3 regions of the Pseudoduganella sp. R-32 genome follow, and region 1 is predicted to be linked to each of the others. Evidence: riboswitches for the same ligand, from Rfam matches in the RefSeq annotation. Region 1 holds a riboswitch; each other region holds the start of a gene.
What was found. A riboswitch is a leader RNA that binds a small molecule or an ion and turns the genes downstream of it on or off. The one in region 1 is predicted to bind cobalamin.
Positions count from the first base shown of each region.

Region 2: linked by a shared signal. The riboswitch ahead of ACN9MU_RS10635 (TonB-dependent receptor) and the one ahead of ACN9MU_RS01685 (energy-coupling factor ABC transporter permease) in region 1 are both predicted to bind cobalamin.
Region 3: linked by a shared signal. The riboswitch ahead of ACN9MU_RS31085 (TonB-dependent receptor domain-containing protein) and the one ahead of ACN9MU_RS01685 (energy-coupling factor ABC transporter permease) in region 1 are both predicted to bind cobalamin.

Region 1 is NZ_CP183987.1:364,873-372,268, forward strand. It holds gene ACN9MU_RS01660 (efflux transporter outer membrane subunit) at 1-152, shown strand, start outside; gene ACN9MU_RS01665 (DUF1501 domain-containing protein) at 177-1,559, opposite strand; gene ACN9MU_RS01670 (DUF1800 domain-containing protein) at 1,571-3,217, opposite strand; gene ACN9MU_RS01675 (enoyl-CoA hydratase-related protein) at 3,302-4,084, opposite strand; gene ACN9MU_RS01680 (LysR family transcriptional regulator) at 4,173-5,042, shown strand; cobalamin riboswitch at 5,045-5,249, shown strand; gene ACN9MU_RS01685 (energy-coupling factor ABC transporter permease) at 5,375-6,055, shown strand; gene ACN9MU_RS01690 (energy-coupling factor ABC transporter substrate-binding protein) at 6,052-6,405, shown strand; gene cbiQ (cobalt ECF transporter T component CbiQ) at 6,395-7,129, shown strand; gene ACN9MU_RS01700 (energy-coupling factor ABC transporter ATP-binding protein) at 7,126-7,396, shown strand, end outside.
Region 2 is NZ_CP183987.1:2,319,291-2,326,686, forward strand. It holds gene ACN9MU_RS10630 (M1 family metallopeptidase) at 1-1,836, opposite strand, end outside; cobalamin riboswitch at 1,921-2,116, shown strand; gene ACN9MU_RS10635 (TonB-dependent receptor) at 2,189-4,132, shown strand; gene ACN9MU_RS10640 (thiol:disulfide interchange protein DsbA/DsbL) at 4,249-4,905, shown strand; gene ACN9MU_RS10645 (hypothetical protein) at 4,909-5,220, shown strand; gene ACN9MU_RS10650 (transcriptional regulator, SarA/Rot family) at 5,251-5,748, opposite strand; gene ACN9MU_RS10655 (hypothetical protein) at 6,046-6,360, shown strand; gene ACN9MU_RS10660 (TonB-dependent receptor) at 6,554-7,396, shown strand, end outside.
Region 3 is NZ_CP183987.1:6,780,141-6,787,536, forward strand. It holds gene ACN9MU_RS31060 (sensor histidine kinase) at 1-247, opposite strand, end outside; gene ACN9MU_RS31065 (response regulator transcription factor) at 234-923, opposite strand; gene cobT (nicotinate-nucleotide--dimethylbenzimidazole phosphoribosyltransferase) at 944-1,978, shown strand; gene ACN9MU_RS31075 (adenosylcobinamide-GDP ribazoletransferase) at 1,985-2,752, shown strand; gene ACN9MU_RS31080 (histidine phosphatase family protein) at 2,743-3,282, shown strand; cobalamin riboswitch at 3,277-3,497, shown strand; gene ACN9MU_RS31085 (TonB-dependent receptor domain-containing protein) at 3,567-5,405, shown strand; gene ACN9MU_RS31090 (FecCD family ABC transporter permease) at 5,425-6,447, shown strand; gene ACN9MU_RS31095 (ABC transporter ATP-binding protein) at 6,449-7,219, shown strand; gene cobO (cob(I)yrinic acid a,c-diamide adenosyltransferase) at 7,216-7,396, shown strand, end outside.

The DNA.
Region 1 (7,396 bases):
AAGCGGACGAAAGCCTGCTGCGCGCTTCCGATGCGCGGGTGCAGGCGCAAACGGAATCGGCACGCGCTGCAGTCGCTGCCTTCCGGGCACTCGGCGGCGGCTGGCAGGCTGCCGATGCCGGAGCAATGGCAATGGCAATGGCAATGCGCTAGCCAGCGCCAGCCGCCTCGGCTGGCTTAGAGGAAGCCGAGGTCGCGCGTGCTGTAGTTGGACAGGTTGGGCAGCAGGGAGAGCAGTTCGCTGTCGCTGGCGCCCAGCCATTTACCCATGGTGGCCGCATACTGGTCGACCGAGGTGCTTGGCAGCAGGCGGCCCTGGCCGACGTCGTCAGGGCCATTGTTGGCGACGACCGGCGCAGTGCCGTAGAAGCGCTTGCCCTTGACGGCGCCGCCCATCATGAAGTGCATGCTGCCCCAGCCGTGGTCGGAGCCGTCGTTGTTGGCGACCAGCGTGCGGCCGAAGTCGGAGGCGGTGAACGTCGTCACCTTGTCGGACACGCCCAGTTCCACCGTCGCCTGGTAGAAGGCGGCCATGGCGTCGCCCAGCTTGGCCATCAGGCCCGGGTGGACGGTGGCCAGGTTGTCGTGGGTGTCGAATCCGCCCATCGAGACGAAGAACACCTGGCGCTTGGCACCCAGGCTGCCGCTGGCGGAAATCATGCGCGCGACCATCTTCAACTGGTCGCCCAGGGAATTCGATGCCGGGAATACCGTTTGCAGTGCAGGCGCGGTGGCCAGGGCCGAGGTGAGCGCCGCGTTGGCATCCACCGAACGGCGGGTCACGCGGTTGTATTCGTTCTCCAGCGCGTGCGTGCGCGGCTGGGTGATCAGGGTGCGCAGGGCCTCGGTGGCGGTGGCCGAACCAAACAGCGGCGACTTCAGGCCGTTGAACTGCATCGAGCCGTTGGCCGACACCTGGTACTGCACGGCCGTCTTGCCGGCCATGTAGACCGCGTTCCCCGATACGTTGACGCAGGTGAAGGTGGCATTGCCATTGCCCGACTCGAACAGGTCGCCCAGGCGGCCGCCCCAGCCGGTACGCGAGCCTTCGGGCGCGGACGACTGCCAGATCGATTGCTGGTCGTTATGCGAGAACAGTTTCGGCGGCAGCGGCACGGACTTGGTCTGGTATTGCAATTTCGTGGTCGGCTGGACCAGCGGGCCGACGTTCAGCATGACGCCAAGCTGGCCGTTGTTGAAAATCGGGACCAGGGGCGCGAGCGCCGGCGCCAATGCGAACTCGCGGGCTGCACCAGTCGAATCCATCACGGGGACGGATGGCGCCAGGGCGGTCGCGGTCAGGGCGTCGCGGGCATAGGCGATGGTCGGGCGCAGTCCCTGGTACAGCGTGTAGTTGGTGCTGTCGTAGGGGATGACAGTGTTCGCATAGTCGTTGCCGCCGTACAGGAAGACGCAGACCAGTGCCTTGTAGTCGCTGGCAGTAGCTGCCGCCGCCTCGGCGATCGACATCAGGTTGATGGCCCAGGGCGCCGCCACGCCTGCTACGCCGAGTGCCGATGCGCGCTTGAGGAAGGCGCGGCGCGAAGCTTGATTAGTCATGGTGGTGGCCTTTACTTCTGTACGATGAATTCGGGGGATGCCATGACCAGCGTGAGCGCCGCATAGACGCGGTTGGCGCGCGCGGCGTCGGTGCCGGTCGCCATGCTGGTGACAGCGTTGCGGATCAGGGTCACGGTGTCTGCGCCCAGCTGGCCGGCCGCCAGCACCAGATTGATCTCGTCAACCAGGGCAGGCACGTTGTCGGCCAGCGGCAGCAGGCTCGAATAATCCGCCTTGACGTCGCCAATGCCCCTGCTGATGGCAGTCTGCATGTAGTTGGCATAGCCGACCACGCTGGTTTCGTTCACGATCTGGAATTCTGGTGCGACCACGCCCAGTGCCGGCGGCACGTAGCCGGGGCGGAAGAAATTGAAGACGCTCGGCGAGCGCAGCGGGCTTTGTCCCAGGCGGGACGAGGGCTCACTGGTATTGCCAATGGCCCAGGCTTCGCTCGGCGAGGTGGCGTTGTAGGCACGCGCCCATGCGGTAAAGCGCAGGATGGGTTCGCGCACCTTGCCGAAGCCGGCGTTCGTCAGATTGGCCGCGGAACGTGCTTCCTGGTCCAGCAGGATGGCCTTGATGACCGCTTTCAGGTCGCCCTTGACGCCGCTGCCGTTGTTGTTGAAGACAGCAGCGACACGCGCCACGTACTCTTTCGCTGGATTGCTGGTGACCAGGCGCTGGATCAGCTGCTTCGATACGAAAGGCGCCACGTTCGGATGCGCGAAAATCGTGTCGAGCGCCTTGTTCAGGGCCGTTGCCGCATCGACGCCGCTGGCGATCGTGGTGCCGAGGAAGATTTTTTCGCCAGGCTCGTATTTGGTTCCAACCTGGGTCATCGGGCGCTTGCGGTAATCCGGCGTGTCGCTGGTACCGCCGGCGAGGTCGGAGTCCCAGCCGGTGAATACACGGGCCAGGCCGGAAATGTCGGCTTGGGTATAGGTTTCCTGCTCGGTCGCCGTGCCGTCCGGGTTCAGCTTCAGCAGGCCGATGGTGAAGAGCTGCAGGATCTCGCGGGCGTAGTTCTCGTCCGGCATGGAGCCGGTTTTCGGATTGGCCTTGGCGTTGCCGCGATAGGTCAGGTATTCGCCCATCGAGGTCGACAGCGTGACCTGCTGCAGCAAGGTGCGGTAGTTGCCGAAGGCATTGGCCTCCAAAATGTCCATGTAGGCGGCGCCGGTGAAGGCACGCCAGGCACCGGTGAAGCCATCCAGGGAGGCGACGACGATTTCGGACAAGGCCAGCGTCACGCGCTGGCGCAGGGTATCGGGGGACGTGATCAGCTTGACCCACAGTGCCGCATCGATGCCGGCCTGGGTGTTCTTGTTTTCGATGGCGTTGAAGCCCTTCGCCATCAGCCAATCCCAACGCGATTGCGAAGTGGGCATCGACATCTGCTCGTCCAGCCACTTGCTATAGCCGAGCGCCTGGACCCGAGTCATCTGATCATGCGTTGCGCCCATGGAGGCCTGGGCGAGGAAACGTGCGGCCTGGGCGCCTGCAATCGATTCGACCTGGGGTGGCACCGGCGAGGTCGTACCTCCGTCGCTGCCCTTGCTTTCGCTCCCCCCGCCTCCGCACGCTGTCAGCAAGGTTGCCGCGGCCAGGGTCGCAGAGAGCTTTAGCGAGCTCTCATTATTCTCGATTGTGTCGTCCATTGTTGCCCCTCGGAAATTTCCTTAAGGGGGCAGTATAGCTAGAAATGGATGAGCAAAACCTATCGTGCGCAGGTTTTGTGGGTTTTATTCAACCCTTTGCCGAATGTAGTCGGGAGCGACTTTTTTAATGAAAGCCTCTGTGCCGATGCGGAAGTTTTCCGTTGCCGCGACGAGCCCGAAATAGTCGGCGCCCAAGCCTGCGGATTCTTCCAGCGTCATGTTCAAGCCACGGTGCAGGGCCTCCCATGTCAGGCGCACTGCGTCCGGGGACTGGTCGAGGATCTCGTACAGGATGGCGCGCGCTGCATCCATCACCGCGTCGGGACTGGCCACCTGCTGCACAAGGCCGATTCGCAGGGCTTCTTCAGCATCGATGATGCGGCCGCGCAGCAGCATTTCCGCTGCGCGGCCTTTCCCCACCAGGCGCGCAAGGCGGGTAGTGCCGCCAAAGCCAGCAACAGCGCCGATGCGCACTTCAGGATGACCGAGTTTTGCATGGCTGGCTGCGATGCGGATCATGCATGCTTCGGCAAGTTCCAGCCCGCCGCCCAAGGCGTGTCCGTTCAGGGCCGCCACCACGACCTTGCCAAGATTCTCGATGCGGTGCGTGATGTGGACCGCAAGCCTTGCGAATTCGCGTACTTCCAGCGGGGTAGCCTGGCTCAGGTACTTGATGTCGGCGCCGGCGGAGAAGGCTTTGGAGCCGGTGCCGGTAAGTATCACGGCGCCGGCTGCGGAACTGGCGGCCGCCATGTCCAGCATTTCTTCCAGTCGCTGCAAGGTCGGCAGGTCGAGCGCATTCAGCGCATCGGGGCGATTCAATGCAATGACGGCGATGCCGGCGGATTCTCCATACAGGACAGTCATGGCTTGGCTCCGGGAGTTGAGATTAAGGTTAGTATAGGTTTCCAGAATTGGACGTAGTTTTGTGAGTTCAGAAAACAGTTTTCCGAAAATGAAAAACCTTGCCTTCGACTGGAATGAGCTGAAGTTCTTTCTCGCGGTTGCACGAAGCGGCGGCCTTAGCGGCGCTGCTGCGGTACTGGGCACCAGCGCATCCACGGTCTCGCGCCACGTTGACGCGCTGGAGCGCCGCACTGGCCGAAAGCTGTTCTTGCGCCAGCAAAGCGGCTATGCGCTGACCGATGACGGCAGTGAACTGCTGGCGCACGCCGGGCAGGTGGAGCAGGCCATGGCTGCCGCTGCTGCGCCGGGCGATGCGCAGCGCGCAGTGTCCGGCGTGGTGCGGCTGGCGACTACTGAAATGCTGGCGCAATTCCTGGTCGCGCCCAGGCTGGCGGCATTGCGAACGCTGCATCCGGCGCTAAGGGTGGAGCTCGATATCGCCATGGCTGCGGTCAAGCTGTCGCGGCGCGAAGCCGACCTGGCGCTGCGCATGGCCGCTCCGGACGATGGAGCAGGCGACTACATCGCAAGGCGTATCGGCAAGGTCGATTTCGCCCTTTACCGCGCAGCCGCTGTTTCGCATGACAGCGGTGACTACATAAGCTGGGACGGCGCCTGGGATGGCCTGCCGATGGCAGCCGCACTGCGCACTGCATTCGACGGCAAACCGCCAGTCCTGGCGTGCAACAGCCTGCCCACGCAGATCGCCGCCGCCCGCTCCGGCGTGGGCGCCGCCATGCTGCCATGTTTCATCGGTGATGCAGAGCCGGCGCTCCAGCGAATGGGGCGACTGGCCACGCCAGTATCGCGCGACCTGTGGCTGGTCTATCACCGCGACCTGAAAGCGAGCCTGCGCGTACAGGCAATGGCAGCCTTCCTGACCGAGATCACAGGCGTTTGCCACGCAAGAGACCTTTAATGTACTATTCGGCAATTGGGTGCGCGCGTCCTGTCCTGGATGCGCGTTAAACGGGAAACCGGTGACGCTGCCATGTGCGGCCACTCCGGTGCAGCCCCCGCTGCTGTAAGCCTGACGAATCCGGAAATACGCCACTGCGCAACGCGCGGGAAGGCCCGGACGAGGATGAAGGCGAGCCAGAATACCGGCCCGATACTGCCAGCACTGTTCTCCGGGGTGAAGGGAAGCCGCTGTCGACCGGCTTCCTGCGTCTTGCCCGCCTGCCCCCTGTCGACCGTCTCCCGATTCTCCCATGAAGGTGCTCCCATAGACCATTCGACGGGAGGTTTCGAATGCACATCATGGAAGGTTTCCTGCCGCCCGCGCATGCGCTTGGCTGGGCAGCCGTATCCGCTCCTTTCCTGGCCTGGGGCCTGCGCAGCATGGCGCGCGGCTTGCAGGCGCACCCCGAGCGGCGCATGTTGCTTGGCGTTGCTTCGGCCTTCGCTTTCATCCTGTCTGCGCTGAAGCTGCCGTCCGTGACGGGAAGCTGTTCGCATCCGACCGGCGTCGGGCTTGGCGCGCTGCTGTTCGGTCCTGCGGCGATGGTGCCGGTCGGCTTTGTCGTGCTGCTGTTCCAGGCCTTGCTGCTGGCCCACGGCGGCTTGACCACGCTGGGCGCGAACGTGTTCTCCATGGCGATCGTCGGGCCCTTCGTTTCCTATGGCGTATTCCGCTCCACGGCGGCCCTCGGGCTATCGCGCGCGGTCGCGGTGTTCGCGGCCGCCTGTATCGGCGACCTGGCAACTTACCTGACCACTTCTGCACAGCTGGCCTGGGCCTTTCCTGATCAGATCGGTGGTATCAGCGCTTCGTTCGCCAAGTTCGCCGGTATCTTCGCGTTGACACAACTGCCGATCGCCATCAGCGAAGGCTTGCTGACCGTACTGGTGGTGAATGCGATGGCGCGCTTCAATGCGCACGAGCTGCGCCTGCTGCCGGTGATGGCGCATGTGAAGGAGAAGTCGGCATGAAGGCGCGTACTGGCTTGATCTGGGCGGCCATCATCCTGTTGACCGTTTTGCCGCTGTGGTTTGCAGACATGCCGCCGGCGGAGCCGGGCGGCGCGGCGCCAGCAGCATTCAGCGGAGCGGATTCGCGTGCGCAACAGGCGATTGGCATCATCGCACCACACTACAAACCCTGGTTTGCACCGCTGTTCGAACCGCCGAGCGGAGAGATCGCGTCGCTGCTGTTCGCGCTGCAAGCTGCGATCGGCGCGGGCGTGATCGGTTTCTGGCTCGGCACATCGATGGCGCGCGAGCGCGAACAACGTTGCGCACAGGGGGATTCGGTGCCGGAGCAGGATTCCCATGCGGATTGACGCCGCAGCCTACGCCTCGCGCTGGCAGGCCGTCGCTCCAGGCGCGAAGGGCCTGTTCGCGCTGGCCGGCATCGCTGCCGCCTGGCTCGCCCGCAGCCTTGACACGCTGGCCGTGCTCGCGCTGCTCTCCATGCTCGCCACGCTGGCCGGGGCGCGCGTGCCGATCCGGACCTACTTTGCCGTAGCGGTAGCGCCGGTCGGCTTCCTTTTGCTGTCCTGCCTGACAATGCTGGTCACGCCTGACGGCGGGGGCGGCTGGCGGTGGGCGCCTGGGCTCTCGCCGGCAGTCGGGTACATTGCCCTGCGCTCGATCGCCGCGCTGGCCGCCGTACTCGGGCTGGTGCTGACCACGCCGATGCCGGACCTGTTGATGTTGCTGCGCCGCCTGCGCGTACCCGAACTGCTGCTGGACCTGATGGCGCTGTGCTACCGCATGCTGTTCGTGCTGCGCCAGGCATGGGACGAAGGCAGTACCGCGCAAGCTGCGCGCCTGGGACATGGCGGCTGGCGCCAACACTGGCGGTCGATAGGGTTGCTGACGGGCCAGATGGCACTACAGGTATGGCAGCGCGCGTCGGCACTGCAAATGGCGGCCGATGCGCGCGCCTTCGAGGGCAGCCTGCGCCACTTGCCGGCTTCCTTCCCGCATGCGCGACGCCAGCTTGCCCTATCCTTGCTGGCGAGCGTGCTGCTGCTGGCATTTTCCCTGCGTGACAGGCTATGACGCCTTTGATCGAACTCGAAGCAGTGGAGCACGCGTTTGCCGACGGCAGCCCAGGCCTGCGCGGCTGCACGTTGTCGCTTGGCCGCGGACGCCGTCACGCGCTGCTCGGCGCGAACGGCGCCGGCAAGACCACGCTCCTGCTGCACCTGAACGCTTTGCTGCGCCCCACCGTGGGCCGCTTGCGCTGGCACGGCAACGAGTACGACTACAGCCGCAGTGGGCTGGCCTCGTTGCGCAGCCGGGTCGGCCTTGTGTTCCAGAATCCTG
Region 2 (7,396 bases), 2.0 Mb from region 1:
TGCATCGCGCAGTTGTTCGACGTGCTGGTCGACCTGCTCTTCGCTCAAGTCGGCAAGCTTGCCGCCCTTCATTTGCCGGCCCGGCAGTGGCAGCACCTCTTCGCTGCTGAAGGAGGAAATGCGGTCATCCACGCGAGTGGTGGCGTAGACCTGCTGCGCGAAGACGGTTTCCACCAGCTGGCGCTGGCCGCTGACTTCTGCCAGCGTCTCACGGAAATCAGCCACGCTTGGGTGGCGGAATTTCCAGCGGCGGTAATACTCCTTGAAGGCGCGCTCCATGGTTTCCTTGCCCAGCTGCGCTTCCAGGTCGTGCATGACCAGGGTGGTGCGCGAATACACCGGGCCAATGCCTTGCAGGCGGGTATAGGCATTCTGGCCCAGCGGATCGGAGGGCTCGTCACGCGGCGTGCCCTGGCGTTCGAACTCGAAGCCCTTGATGGTGGGCGCAAATCCGATCGCGCGCAGGAACGGCGTCGTGAGGTAGGCCTTGCGGCCCGTATCGCGCAGCATGCGCTGGTTCCAGTACTCGTTCAGGCCTTCGTCCAGCATCGGCTCTTCGAACTCGTTGCTGGCGAGGATGCCGTAGAAGTAGCCATGGCCGAATTCGTGAATGGTGACGAAATCCAGCGCCGCCGATGCGAACGTGCCCGGCTTCAGGCCGGCAAAGTTGTCGACAGTGAAGAAGGTGGGGTACTCCATGCCGCCCGCTTCGCTGGCGTTATGCGGAGGAATGACCACAGTCACGGTTTTGTACGGATAGGGGCCGAGGGTCTTCGAGAAGTAGTCCAGCGAATCCTTGGTGGCCTGCAAGGCAGGCGCCGCGTTGGATGCGAATTCCGGCGGATAAAGCACGGTGATCTTCACTTGCGGGCTGCCGGGCCCGGTCCAGGTGCCGGTCAGCGGTGCCGCAGTGCGCTTGTCGGCGGTCCACGCGAAATCGTGCACGTCGCCCTGCACGAAATGGTGGGTCAGCTTGCCGTCCTTTTCCTGCGGGGCGCCCTGCAGTTCGCCGGTGGCTCCCACGGTATATTCCCTGGGGACGGTGAGCTTGACGTCATAGCTGCCAAAGTCCGCGTAATACTCGGATTCCGCGTGGTATTCATGCGCGTTCCAGCGCACCGCGGTGGCGCCCCGTTCGCCCGGCAGTTCCAGCACGGCGATCTTGGGGAACCATTGCGCCACCAGGTGGAAGCTGTCGAAGTAGCCGCTGCGCGCCATCACGCGCGGAAGCTGGTCGAAAAAGGCGATATCGAGCGTGGTGCTGGCGCCCGCTGCGACAGCCTGCGGCAGGTCAAGGCGCACCACGGTCTGGTCGGCCGCCGGGCCGCCGTCGGGATGCACGAAAGTCCACGGCACCTTGGCGCCGCCTTGCTGCACGCTGCGCAATTCCGTGTAGCCCCATTCTCCATCTTTGCTCAGGGCGCTGTTGCGAATGCCGCTGCCGGTTTTGCGCTCCTCGGTGTGGAAGGTGCTGTAGCCGTTCTGGAAGGCATTCAGGTACAGGTGCAGGTAGACGCTGCGCACCGGTTCGGCGCTGCGGTTGCGCCAGGTCAGGCGCTGCTTGCCGTCGATGGTGTGCTTGACCGGGTCCAGGCTGGCTTCGATCTGGTAGTCCACCACGCGGTCGGACAACGTGGCCTCCTGGCCGGTGCGGATGCCGCCCCAGGCGCCGGGAGCGCTGGGCTGCATGACGGCGGCCGCCTTGGCTGGCGCCAGTGCGATGCCGCTACCGGCTTCCGGCACGGTGGCGGACGTCGCGCCACCGGCCCACAGGCTGGCCTGGACCGCGACCCCGCCCAACAGGGCGGCCGCGGCCAAAAGGTGAGTGATGCGCATAAGACTCCATTAGGTTTTTTGCAACACCAAAATATAGCCCGGGTGGCGGCCGATTGCCAAACTTTTATGCCAACTTTAACCGGCGTATAATGGCGGCGCCTTGGTGCCCGCCTCCTGTTCATGGAGGCAGTTAAACGGGAAACGCAATGTGCTGCCCCCGCAACGGTACGCAAGCGCCGTCATTGAGACGGCAGGCCGCGCCAATTAGCCACTGCTGCTGCAGGAAGGTGGCCCGGTCAGTCTTGCCAGCCCGGATACCGGCCAGGGAGGTGGAAGCGCGCCCGCGCAGGGTTCGTCTTCTGTGGATTCCGGCTGCGGGGACGCAGGCGGATACTCTTTCTACTGATTTGCCATGACCTTCATCACTTCGCGCTGCGCCGTTGCCGCAGCGGTTGCCCTGTGCTTTGCCGCAGCGGCCCAAGCCCAATCGAACACCGTTGTCGTTTCCGGTTCCCGCTTCGCCAGCGATCCGTCGCTGCTGCCGATCGGCGCCACCACCATCACCGCGGCCGACATCCGCCGCGCCGGCGTGTCCGACGTCAACCAGGCGATCCGCAAGATCGGCGGCGTGTACGGCCGCCAGAGCCTGACCGGCAGCCCCGACTTCGGCCTCGACCTGCGCGGCTTCGGCACCAACAGCGACCAGAACGTGGTGATTGTGCTGGATGGCGTGCGCCTGAACGAAAACGAGCTGTCCAGCGCAACCCTGTCCACCATTCCGATCGACATGGTGGAGCGCATCGACATCATGCGCGGCGGCGCCAGCGTGCTGTATGGCGAAGGCGCCACCGGCGGCGTGATCCAGATCACCACCAAGCGCCCGCAAGCCGGCGAGCGCAGCGGCAATATGTTCACTGAGCTGGGCCAGTTTGACAGCGGCGAGGTGCGCGCCAGCGTGGCACAGGGCTTCGACGGCTTTGCCTTCGACGCGTCGGCCGGCCACCAGCGCTCCGACAACTACCGCGACAACAATGAATTCAAGCAGTCGCGCCTTGACGGCGGCGTGAAATTCAGCACCGGCGTGGGCAGCTTCTCGCTGCGTGCCGACATCGCGCGACAGGACCAGCGCTTCGCCGGCAGCCTGACGGAAGCGCAATTCAACGCCAATCCGCGCCAGACCCTGACCCCGAACGATTTCGGCAAGCTCGATAGCGACCGATATACCGCCGCCTGGGAGCACAAGGTAGGCGCCTTCGACCTGGCTGCGGAGCTGTCGCATCGCAAGAAGGAAGCGGAAGCCACTTACTTCAGTCCATGGGGCGTTTCCAGCTCCGCCTACGACACGAAGCAGACCCAGTTCTCGCCGCGCGTGCGCCACCTTGGCCAGTTCGACGGCATGCTGAATGAACTGGTCGCCGGCTTTGACTTCGGCCGCTGGAACCGCGTCACCACCGCGTCCTTCTCCGCCGCCGACGCCAGCCAGCGCAGCAAGGCTTTCTACCTGCGCGACGAAATGAAGTTCTCCGGCCCGCAGCAATTCCGCCTGGCCGCCGGCGTGCGCCGCGAACTGTTCGACAAGGATTCGATCGATCCAGTGCCATTCACCACCGCCACCTACAGCGTGAAGCAAGCCAACAACGCCTGGGAAGTGCAGGGCAGCATGCTTGCCGCGCCGGGCCTGACAGCGTGGGCCAAGATTGGCCAGAGCTACCGCGTCGCCAACTCCGACGAGAACGGCTTCACTCCGCAGGCCAACAAGCCGCTGGAAACCCAGACTTCGCACGATGCTGAAATCGGCCTTGGTTATGCGCAGGGCGCCGCCAAGCTTGACGCGCGCATTTTCCGCCACAACCTGGACAACGAGATCTATTACGACCCGACCGCAGGCATGTTCGGCGCCAACACCAACCTGGCGCCAACCCAGCGCAAGGGCTTCGAGCTCGATGGCAGCTACCGCTTCGCGCCGGAATGGCAGGTGCAGGGCCACTTCCAGCAGGTGGATGCCGAGTTCCGCTCCGGTCCGAACGCCGGCCGCGAACTGGCGCTGGTGCCGAAGAACATCCTGACCGTGCGCCTGGCCTGGCTGCCGTCCGACGGCCAGAGCGCCGACATCGGCGTGCAGCGCGTCGGCAAACAGCGCTACGGCAGCGATTTCGACAACAGCTGCGACGCCCGCATGCCGGCGTACACCGTGGTCGATGGCCGCTACGCGCGCAAGTTCGGCCAATGGGAACTGGCTGTGACCGCGCTGAACATGTTCGACAAGGAGCATTTCAGCCAAGCCTTCAGCTGCCGCGCAGGCATCTACCCGAACAGTGGCCGTCAACTGAAAGTATCGGCACGCTACGACTTTTAAGCGCTTAAAACAGGCTTAAAAATGCCCCGTTGGCGCCTTTTTGGCCCACGGGGCTGATCACGGCGCGCAAAAAATGGTAATCTCGCGGCGTTTACCATTTACCTGTAAGGATGACCATGCGTTTGCTGCGACTGCTGCTTGCTTCTGCCGCCCTGATGTTCACCGCTGCCGGCGCCTATGCCGCCGAGCCGAAACAAGGCGTTGACTATACGGTTCTCGACACCCCGGTGCGCACCGAAGCCCAGGGTAAAAAGGTCGAGGTGGTCGAGTTCTTCATGTTCACTTGCCCGCACTGCAATGCGCTCGAACCGCGCATGTCGGCCTGGGTCAAGCAGAACGCCGACAAGATCCACTTCCGCCGCATCCACTTTGCCCGCGGTGAAAAAGACGTGCTGGCACGCGCCTACGTCACCCTGGAAACCATGGGCACGCTGGAACCAGCCAGCCAGAAGCTGTTTGACGCCATCCACAAAGAGCACAAGCGCCTGATGCGCGAGGACGACGTGACCGCCGTGGTGGTAAGCGCCGGCGTCGACAAGGCCAAGTACGAAAGCGTCTACAAATCCTTCAGCGTCGAGTCTAAAATGAAGCGCATGGAGACCATCATCGCCCAGTACAAGGTGGACAGTGCGCCAACCCTGGTGATCGATGGCCGTTACGTGACTTCCCCATCAATGGCCGGTCGTCCAGGCCAGCCGGAAGACCAGTCCCAGGCAGCCGCCCTGGCAGTTGCGGACTACCTGGTAGCCAAGGCTGCAGCGACCAAGAAGTAAGACATGGATCAACGTGAAGAAGGCGTGATGCGTGCGTTCCGGGAGTCGGCCCCTGATGAGGCCGGCCTGGTGCAGCGCACCTGGGTCAACCATTTTGCCTGGACGCTGGTGGTCCTGTTGTCCGGGCTGGTGTTCTGGCTCGTGGTGGCCGTGGTGAATGCCGAAAACCAGCGCAATGCGCTGGCCAATATGCAATGCCGCGACCGCGTCTTCAAGGAAGAGATCGACCGCCAGTGCATGCTGAGCGTGCAGTCACGCGAGCACTGGTGGCAGCACCTGGTCTACGCAATGAAGCACACCAAGCCCCAGAAATAAAAAAAATGGGGACGTACCCCATTTTTTTAATCAGGCTGTGACGTCGAGGTTGGCGAGTTGGCGCTTGAAGAGCTGTTCCTGCACGCGGATATCGTCGCCGTTGTAGCCGTCGTAAGCGCGGGTGGTGCGCGACCATACTTCCGGCATCACCTGCTCGATCAGGTTGCGGCCGGCATCGGTGAGGGTAATCATCACGCAGCGGCGGTCGCCCGGGCGGTTGCCGCGGGTGATCAGGCCTTGCGCTTCCAGGTCGTTGCAGACCCTGGTCAGGTTGGCCGGCTTTTCCATGCAGGCTTCGCCCAGGTTGGACGCCGTCGAAGTTTCATTCTCCGACCCATACAGCACCGCCAGCACCATGTAGCTGGCATCGACCAGGTCATACTTGCGCAACACCGAATTCGCCAGGTCCTTCATGCGTTTCTGGACGTGATAGGTCATGCGCAGCAGGCGTACCAGGTCTTCCGGGAATTCCGGGATGCGAGTATGAATATTTTTCAGGCGCTTATTGGTTGCGTCAAAACTACTCATTCTGCAGGCACTCCTGTGCAATTTGTTCAAGCCTGAATTGTACTAGTGTTGACCTAAGGTAAATGCCTTTTTGATCTGTATCAAACCCCAAACGAAAGCTTCGGTGACGCTCGGGTTGCGTCTTTTTTGAAAGTTACATATTGGGAAAACCTTATACTTAAAGGGGAAATTTGGTGCAAGCCGGATACGGCCGAAGATGTTTCAGCTTTATTGCCCATGTAACATAGTGTTGGCAACTTCCAACACTGCGCCGCTTGGCCCCTGTTTTCGTTAGATTATTGGAAACAGGAGGACACCATGTCAGGAACCAGTACCCTCGACCCGGACAATATGCCAGCCCAGCCTGACCGCGAAGTCAGCAAGGGCCATGGCACCGGGGCCCTTGGCCCCAGCGATTCGTCCGATTCCGGCAGCGACCTGCAAGGCGCGCGCCCGCCAGGGCCCGGCGACACTGAACTCGACAGTGATTCCGATGCCCAGGGCACCGGCGAACGCGCCAGTGTCGGACGCGATACGCCGGCCCCGGATGGCGGCGATATCGATGTCGACCATGTCGAATCGCTGCCCGACGCCAAACGCCAGGAACACGACGACGTCGAGCGCGGCAGCTAAAGGCTGTTGCTACAAGACTACAACCCACCCCGGCAGGGCGGGCCGGAAGAGGCACGAACGCGCTTTCTCCTCTGGGCCGCGCCGCTCCTCGATATCAAAACTGGTATTAAAGTCGGAAAAGATTTAATTGGATTGCATCCCGCTTGATCCCCTACATTCGGTTTTAACAAAAACCAACTCAGGGAGACCGCAAATGCAACACCAGTTAAATTTGAAAACCACCGTCGCCTGCATGCTGGCCACTGGCCTGCTGAGCAGCGCATCGGTCTGGGCGCAGGAAGCCGCCCAGGCCAATCCTGACGTCGTCGCCGAGAAGAAGGAAGCGACTGACAACGCGACCGTGATCGTCACCGGCGTCAAGGCATCGATGATCAAGAGCCTGGCGATCAAGCGCACCAGCGACCAGGTCCTGGAATCGGTCGTTGCCGAAGACATCGGCAAGCTGCCCGATAATAATGTCGTTGAAGCGCTGCAGCGCGTGACAGGGATTCAGGTCACCAACCGTTCCGGCGGCGAAGTCGGCACCTTGTCCATCCGTGGCCTGCCGGACGTGCAAACCACCTGGAACGGCCGCAACATCTTTACCGCGTCGGGCACCCAGGTCGCGCTCCAGGACATTCCTTCGACCCTGGTGCGCCAGATCGACGTCTACAAGACGCGCGACGCCAGCCAGTTGGACACCGGCATTGCAGGCCAGGTTGACGTCAAGTCGCTGCGGCCGTTCGATTTCAAGGGGCCAAAAGCTTCGCTGTCGGTGCGTGAAACCTATCTCGATCCCGCGAAAAAGGCGAACCCGCAGCTCAGCGGCATGTTAAGCAACCGCTGGCAAACCGGCGTCGGCGAAATCGGCGCCCTGGTCAATCTGTCGGTCAACAAGACGAATTACCGCAATGAAAGCGTGACCCCGGGCGCCATGGTGCCGTTCACCAGCCCCAATGCCGGCGAAGTTCCCCCAGGTTACATCCCGTTGCAGCGCATCTTCGATAATAAGATCTGGACGCCAGGCACCCATGCCGGCTTGCCGATGGCCGAGGGT
Region 3 (7,396 bases), 450 kb from region 1:
CGCGCAGCGAGCGCGGGATGTCGGCGCCGTGGTGGAAGGTCAGGCCGGCCGGCATCTGCACCGGCATGCCGCCGGTATGGCGCGGGGCGGCCCATAACGCCACTTCTTCCAGGCGCTCGTCGACCAGTTTTTCCTCGATGCCTTCCACTGCCAGGGCGGCAATAACGGCAAACACGGCGGAGACTGCGACCGCGAAGGTCATGTAGGCGCCGACGATGCGTCGGCGCAGCGAATCAGTTTTCTTCATCTGCGTTCACCAGCTTGTAGCCGATGCCCGGGATCGTGCGCAGCATGGCAAAAGGATAAGGTTTGTCCAGCGCCTGGCGCAGCGCATGGATGTGGGTGCGCAACGCGTCGCTGTCGGGACGCTCGTCGCCCCACACCTCATGTTCCAGCGCATCCCGCGTAACGACGCGCGGTGCTTCCTTCATCAGGCTTTTGAGGATGGTATAGCCGGTGCGGGTCAGCCCCAACGGGCGTCCGGCGCGGCGCACCTCGTAATTGACAGTATCGAAAGTCAGGTCGCCGAACTGCAGCACCGGCGCCGCTGCCTGCACGCCGCGGGCGCGCCGCACCAGGGCGCGCAGCCGGATTTCCAGCTCCACCAGTGAAAAAGGCTTGACCAGGTAGTCGTCGGCGCCGCTCTCGAAGCCTGCGACCTTGTCTTCCAGCGTGTCGCGCGCGGTCAGCATCAACACCGGCGTGGCCTTTCCAAGCTCGCCGCGCAGCTTGCGACACAGCTCCATGCCGTTCAGGCCGGGCAACATCACGTCCAGCACCACGGCGTCGTATTCATGCTCGGTTGCCAGCGCCAGCCCACCGTAGCCATTGGCTGCCGTATCCAGTACGTAGCCCTTGGGCTCAAGGAAGCCGTACAGGTTGGCGACAATATCCTTATTGTCTTCAATGATAAGTATGCGCATACGGGCATTATAATTCCGCGATGACCATCCCACACATCACCCCACTCAAAGACGAAGCGCTCGCGGCCCGGCTGGATAGCGCCATCAACAACAAGACCAAGCCACTGGGCAGCCTGGGAGCGCTGGAGGCGCTGGCACACAAGGTCGGCATGATCCAGCAGACCACCAGCCCGCAGCTGCGCGAGCCTGCCATCCTGGTGTTCGCGGGCGACCATGGGGTGGTGGCGGAAGGGATTTCCGCCTTCCCGCAGGATGTGACCTGGCAGATGGTGGAGAACTTCCTTGCCGGCGGCGCCGCCATCAATGTCTTCGCGCGCCAGAACGGCTGCGCGCTGAAAGTGGTGGATGCGGGCGTCAAGCATGATTTCGGGACGCGCGAAGGCCTGGTTAACCGCAAGATCGCCCCAGGTACCGCCAATTTTGCGCAACAGCCGGCCATGTCGGTGCAGCAGTGCATGGAGGCGATCGAGTGCGGCATGGACCTGGTGGCCGAGCTGCCGGGCAATGTGCTGGGCTTCGGCGAAATGGGGATCGGCAATACCACCTCCGCCGCCGCGCTGATGCATCGCCTGACCGGCACTCCGGTCGCCGATTGCGTTGGTGCCGGCACCGGCCTGGCGCCGGAAGGCGTGCTGCACAAGCAGCACGTGATCGAAGCCGCCATGGCCCTGCACGCCGATGCGCAGGGCGGGCTGCAGGCGCTGGCTGCTTTCGGCGGCCTGGAAATTGCGATGATGGTCGGCGCCATGCTGAAGGCAGCCGAACGGCGCATGGTGCTGCTGGTTGACGGCTTTATCGTCACCAGCGCCCTGCTGGTCGCGTCGCGCGTGCAGCCGGCGGTGCTGGATTACTGCGTGTTCTCGCATTGCTCCGACGAGAATGGCCACAAGCGCATGCTGGACTTCCTTGGCGGCCGCCCGCTGCTGAACCTCGGTTTGCGCCTGGGCGAAGGCACAGGCGCCGCGCTGGCCGTGCCGCTGCTGCATGCCGCCGTCAACTTCCTGAACCAGATGGCGACTTTCGAGTCGGCCCAGGTCAGCGAGAAGTCCGAGTAAGCGCCCATGCAGCAGTTGCGCCTGTTCTTCATCGCACTGCAATTCTTCACGCGCCTGCCTATTCCTCGCTGGGTCGGTTTCGAGCCGGCCTGGCTGCACCATGCCTCGCGCTACTTCCCTGCCGTGGGACTGGTGGTGGCGGCGATTGCGGGCGGAGTGTACGCGGCGGCGGCGCTGGTGCTGCCGCCGCTGCTTGCCGTGCTGCTTTCCACGGCCGCCGGCATCTATGCCACCGGAGCCTTCCACGAGGACGGTTTTGCCGATAGCTGCGATGGCCTGGGCGGCGGTCACACGCGCGAGCGCGTGCTGGAGATCATGAAGGATTCGCGCATCGGCGCGTATGGAGCCATCGGCATCGGCCTGATGCTGGCAACCAAGGTGGCGGCGCTGGCCAGCATGCCGAAGCTGGCGGTGCTTGGTGCCCTGCTGGCGGCCCATCCGCTGTCGCGCCTCATGGCCTGTTCGCTGATCTGGCGCATGGAGTATGCGCGCGCGGAGGGCAAGGCCAAGCCGCTGGCGCAGGAAATGCGCGGCGGCGAGTTCGCCATCGCGACGCTGACGGCCGCGCTGCCCGCGGCGGGCGCGCTGGTCGTGGGCTGGCTGCCGCCGGCTGCATTGGGCGCCGGCCTGGCCGGCATGCTGCTGGCGACGCTCTGGCTGGCGCGCAAGTTCCGGCAACGCCTGGGCGGCTATACTGGCGACTGCCTTGGCGCTGTCCAGCAATTGACCGAAGCCGTGTTCTACGTCGCGGCACTGGCCTGCATGTGGAACTGATCCTCGTCCGCCATCCGCAGCCCGATGTCGCGCCCGGCCTGTGCTACGGCAGCAGCGACATTCCGGCAGCAGCGGACGCCCTGGCCGCCGGCCACGCCGCCCTGGCGCCGCAACTGGCCAGCGCCCTCACCCGCGGCTACCGCCTGTACTCCAGCCCCCTGCGGCGCTGCACGGCCCTGGCCTCCCTGCTGGGCGCCTTCACGTCCGACCCGCGCCTGGTGGAAATGGATTTCGGCGCCTGGGAGCTGTGCAGCTGGCCCGACGTCGCGCGCGCCGAGGTCGATGCCTGGGCCGCCGACCTGCTCGATTACCGCCCTGGCGGCGGAGAAACCGTGCGCGAGGTGGCGCGCCGCGTGCAGTCCTTCCTCGATGAGTTGCAGCACGACGCCATTGTCGTCTGCCACGCCGGCACCATGCGCCTGATGGCGGCCATCGCCGCCGGTGAGCCCTTGCAGCAGGCGGCCGCCAGGCCAAACCACATCAAGTATTGCGGGATCCTTCGCTTGTCCTGGCCAGCCAAGTCCGTATAATGGCGGGGTTTTGGTGCCCGCAATCGAATTCTCGAATGCAGTTAAACGGGAAACACGGCGCTGTCCCTGACAGCCAACGTGTGCTGCCCCCGCAACGGTAAGCAAGTGCCGCCTTCAATGTGCGGCAGCGACCTCCCGGCCACTGTGCGCAAGCATGGGAAGGCCAGGCCGCCAGACTTGCCAGCCCGGATACCGGCCAGACCAGGTGGGAACGCGCCCTGCGCCCGTTCCTGTTCATGCCGGCTTACGGGGACGTGGGCCGGCGGCTCGTTACGAAAGTTGTCATGTCCTTTCCCCTTACCCGGCAAGCGGCCATCGCGTCGCTGGCACTGGCCGTTGCCGCACCTGCCGTCGAAGCACAAACCCAGGCTGCCGTACTGAATTCCGTGCTGATCACCGCCACCCGCACGCCGCAAGCAGCACGCGACATCATCAGCGACACGCTCAGCATCGGCCCAGAGGAAATCGCGCGCAGCGGCGCCGGCTCCATCACCGAACTGCTGCAGCGCCAGCGCGGCATCGAAGTGAGCCGCAACGGCGGACCGGGCACCAATGCCAGCGTGTTCCTGCGCGGCTCCAACGGCAACCAGGTCATCGTCCTGATCGACGGCGTACGCATCGGCTCCGCCAGCAGCGGCGCGGCCGCCTGGAATGCCATTCCGCTGTCCGCCGTCGACCATATCGAAGTCGTGTACGGCCCGTTGAGCACCCTGTACGGCGCCGATGCCATCGGCGGCGTGGTGCAGATCTTCACGAAGAATGGCCAGGGCAGCCCGGCGATCGATGCCGGCGTATTGGCAGGCACTTACGGCACCCGATCCGGCACCGCAGGCATTGCCGGCAGCGCCGGCGCCTTCAACTATGCCCTCAGCGCGGGCAAGGAACGCTCCGGCGGCTTCTCCGCCACGCTGCCGGCCAGCTCCAGCTACAACAGCGATGACGACGGCTACGACCGCAAGCACGCCAACGGCCAACTGGCCTGGCAGGTCGCGCCCGGCCACGAGCTGGGCGTGCAGTTCCTGCATAGCGACCAGGAAGCGGATTACGATAGCGGCACCAAGGTGCGCGCCTGGAGCACGCAGAAGCTCGACACCGCCGCGCTTTACTCGCGCAACCGCCTGAGCGACGCCTGGCAGATGACGACGCAAGCCGCGCAATCGCGCGACAAGTCCGGCAGCTTTGCCGCCACCGCCAGCCAGATCGATACCAAGCAGACCCAGTTCAGTTGGCAGAACGATATCGCGCTGGGCACCGACAGCCTGCAGCTGCTGGCCGAACACCGCAAGGAAGAAATCGAATCCAACACCGCCGCCCTGGTGCGTGAGCGCAGCACCACTTCCTGGGCCGCCAGCTACAACATGAAGCGCGGCGACCACCTGCTGGCCGCCGCCGCCCGCAACGACGACAGCTCGCAGTATGGTTCGAAGAGTACCGGCTCGCTGGGCTACGGCTACCGCATCACGCCGGGCCTGCGCGTCAACGCCAGCTACGGCACCAGCTTCCGCGCGCCGACGTTCAATGAGCTGTACTACCCCGGCTACGGCCTGCCGGCCAATCGCCCGGAAGAAGGCCGCAACCGCGAAATAGGCGTCCACTTCGAACAGGGCGGCACAGCGCTGGGCGCCGTGGCATACCGCAACAAGCTGACCGACCTGCTGGTGAACATCGCCCCTTGTCCGCTGCCCGGCTTCCGCCTTGGCTGCGCCTACAACGTCAACCAGGCCACGCTGGAAGGCATCTCCCTGTCGGCACGCCAGCAGCTGGGCAGCAATTTCACGCTGTCCGCGAGCGCCGACCTGCAGAACCCGCAGGACGACATCAGCGGCAAGCTGCTGGTGCGCCGCGCCAAGCGCCACGGCAACCTAGCGCTGGAATATACTGCGGGCAGCCTGAGTACCGGCGCCGAGTGGCAGCTTTCCGGCTACCGTTTCGACGATACGGCCAACCGCAACCGCCTGGGCGGCTACGGCTTGCTGAACCTGTATGCGGCCTGGGAATTCGACCGTTCCTGGACTGCCACCCTGCGCTGGAACAACGTGGCCGGCAAACACTATGAACTGGCGCGCAATTACGCCACCGCCGGTTCCACCGTGTATGCCGGCCTGCGCTTCAGCTACAAATAAATGAGATAAGCTGCCCGCTATGCATCCACTTTCCGCCAACCTGCGCATGCGCGCCGTCACCGTCATCATCCTGCTGGTGCTGTTATCGCTGGCCAGCCTGGTTGCCGCCGGCATGATCGGTTCGGTCAGCATCCCGCTGGCCGACATGCCTGGCGCGCTGCGGGAGTTCATCAGCGGGCAACCGACCTCATTGCCTGGCCACTTGCTGGGCCTGCGCGCCGAACGCGCGGCGACGGCGTTTGTCACCGGCGCTTCCTTGTCGCTGGCCGGCGTGATGATGCAGGCCTTGCTGCGCAATCCGCTGGCCGACCCTTATGTGCTGGGCATTTCGTCCGGCGCATCGGTTGGCGCACTGGCGGCATTGCTGTTCATGTGCGCGGCGTGGATGGTGGATGCCGCCTCCTTCGCCGGCGCGGTCGTGGTATCGATGATGCTGTACTTCCTGGCGCGGCGCGACCTGCGCGGCGGCACCGCCGCGGAAGGCGGCACTGCCCTGCTGCTATTGACCGGGGTGATCCTGTCTTCGGGCTGCATCGCCCTGGTCACCCTGATGCTGTCGATTGCGCCGGAAAGCCGCCTGCGCACCATGGTTTTCTGGCTGATCGGCGACCTGTCCGGTTCCCCGATCCGCTGGCTGCCGTGGATTGTGCTGGCCGGCGGGATGGCGTTCGCCCTGCGCGCTGCACGTTCGCTGAACGTGATGGCGCTGCATGCGGAAGCGGCAGCCACCCTGGGCATCCGCGTGAGCGCGCTGCGCAAGGGCCTGTTCTTCTGTTCCGGCCTGCTGACCGCCAGTGCTGTAACAACGGCGGGCAGCATCGGCTTCGTCGGCCTGATCGTGCCGCACGCTTGCCGGTTCGCCTTCGGCCCCGACCATCGCCTGCTGGTGCCAAGCGCCGCGCTGGTCGGCGGCGCCTACCTGGTGCTGGCCGATACTGTGGCGCGTACCATCATCGCGCCGCAGCAACTGCCTGCGGGCGTGGTCACTGCGCTGGTGGGCACGCCGGTCTTCCTGTACCAACTGCACCGGCTGAGGAAATAAGATGATCGGCACCCATCAACTACGCCTTGCCATGGGCAAGCGCACCCTGGTCGACAGGCTGGACTGGCAGGTCGGCGACGGCGAATGCTGGAGCGTGATCGGCCGCAACGGCGCCGGCAAGAGCACCTTGCTGCGCACCCTGGCCGGACTGCGCCAGCCGGAAGCCGGCCATGTCAGTATCGACCGCCGCGCACTTGGCGAATGGCCGCTGCAGGAACTGGCGCTCAAGCGCGCCTTCCTGGCGCAGGCCCGCAGCGATGCCTTCTCGTACTCCGTGATCGAAACCGTGCTGTCGGCGCGCCATCCCTACCACGACAACCGGTATTGGGAAAACAGCGACGACCACCAGGCCGCCATTGCCGCCCTGGCCGCAATGGAAGTCGACCACCTGGCGGCACGCGACGTGCGCACGCTGTCCGGCGGTGAGCGCCAGCGCGTGGCCATCGCCGCCATGCTGGCGCAGGATACGCCGCTGCTGCTGCTCGACGAACCGGCCAACGCGCTGGACCTTGCGCACCAGGTCAGCGTGATGTCGCTGCTGTCCAGGCTTTGCCGGGAGCAGCGCAAGACCGTGGTGATGGTTGGCCATGACCTGACGCTGGCGCACAGCGTCTCTTCCCACGCACTGCTGCTGATGGGCGACGGGCGCTGGCTGGCGGGCCCGGTCGAGGAAGTGATGCAGCCCGCTGTCCTCAGCGAATACCTCGACCATCCAATCGAAACCGTCCGCCACGGCGAACGCACCATCTTCATTCCCGGGAGCCCCCAATGAGCGATATCAACGACCGCCACCGCGACCGCATGGCGCGCAAGAAGGCCATTATCGACGCCAAGATCGCGGCAGCCGACAAGAACATCGGCGTCCTGATCGTCAACACCGGCAATGGCAAGGGCAAGAGCTCGAGCGGCTTCGGCATGGCGATGCGTGCCATGGGGCACGGCATGAAAG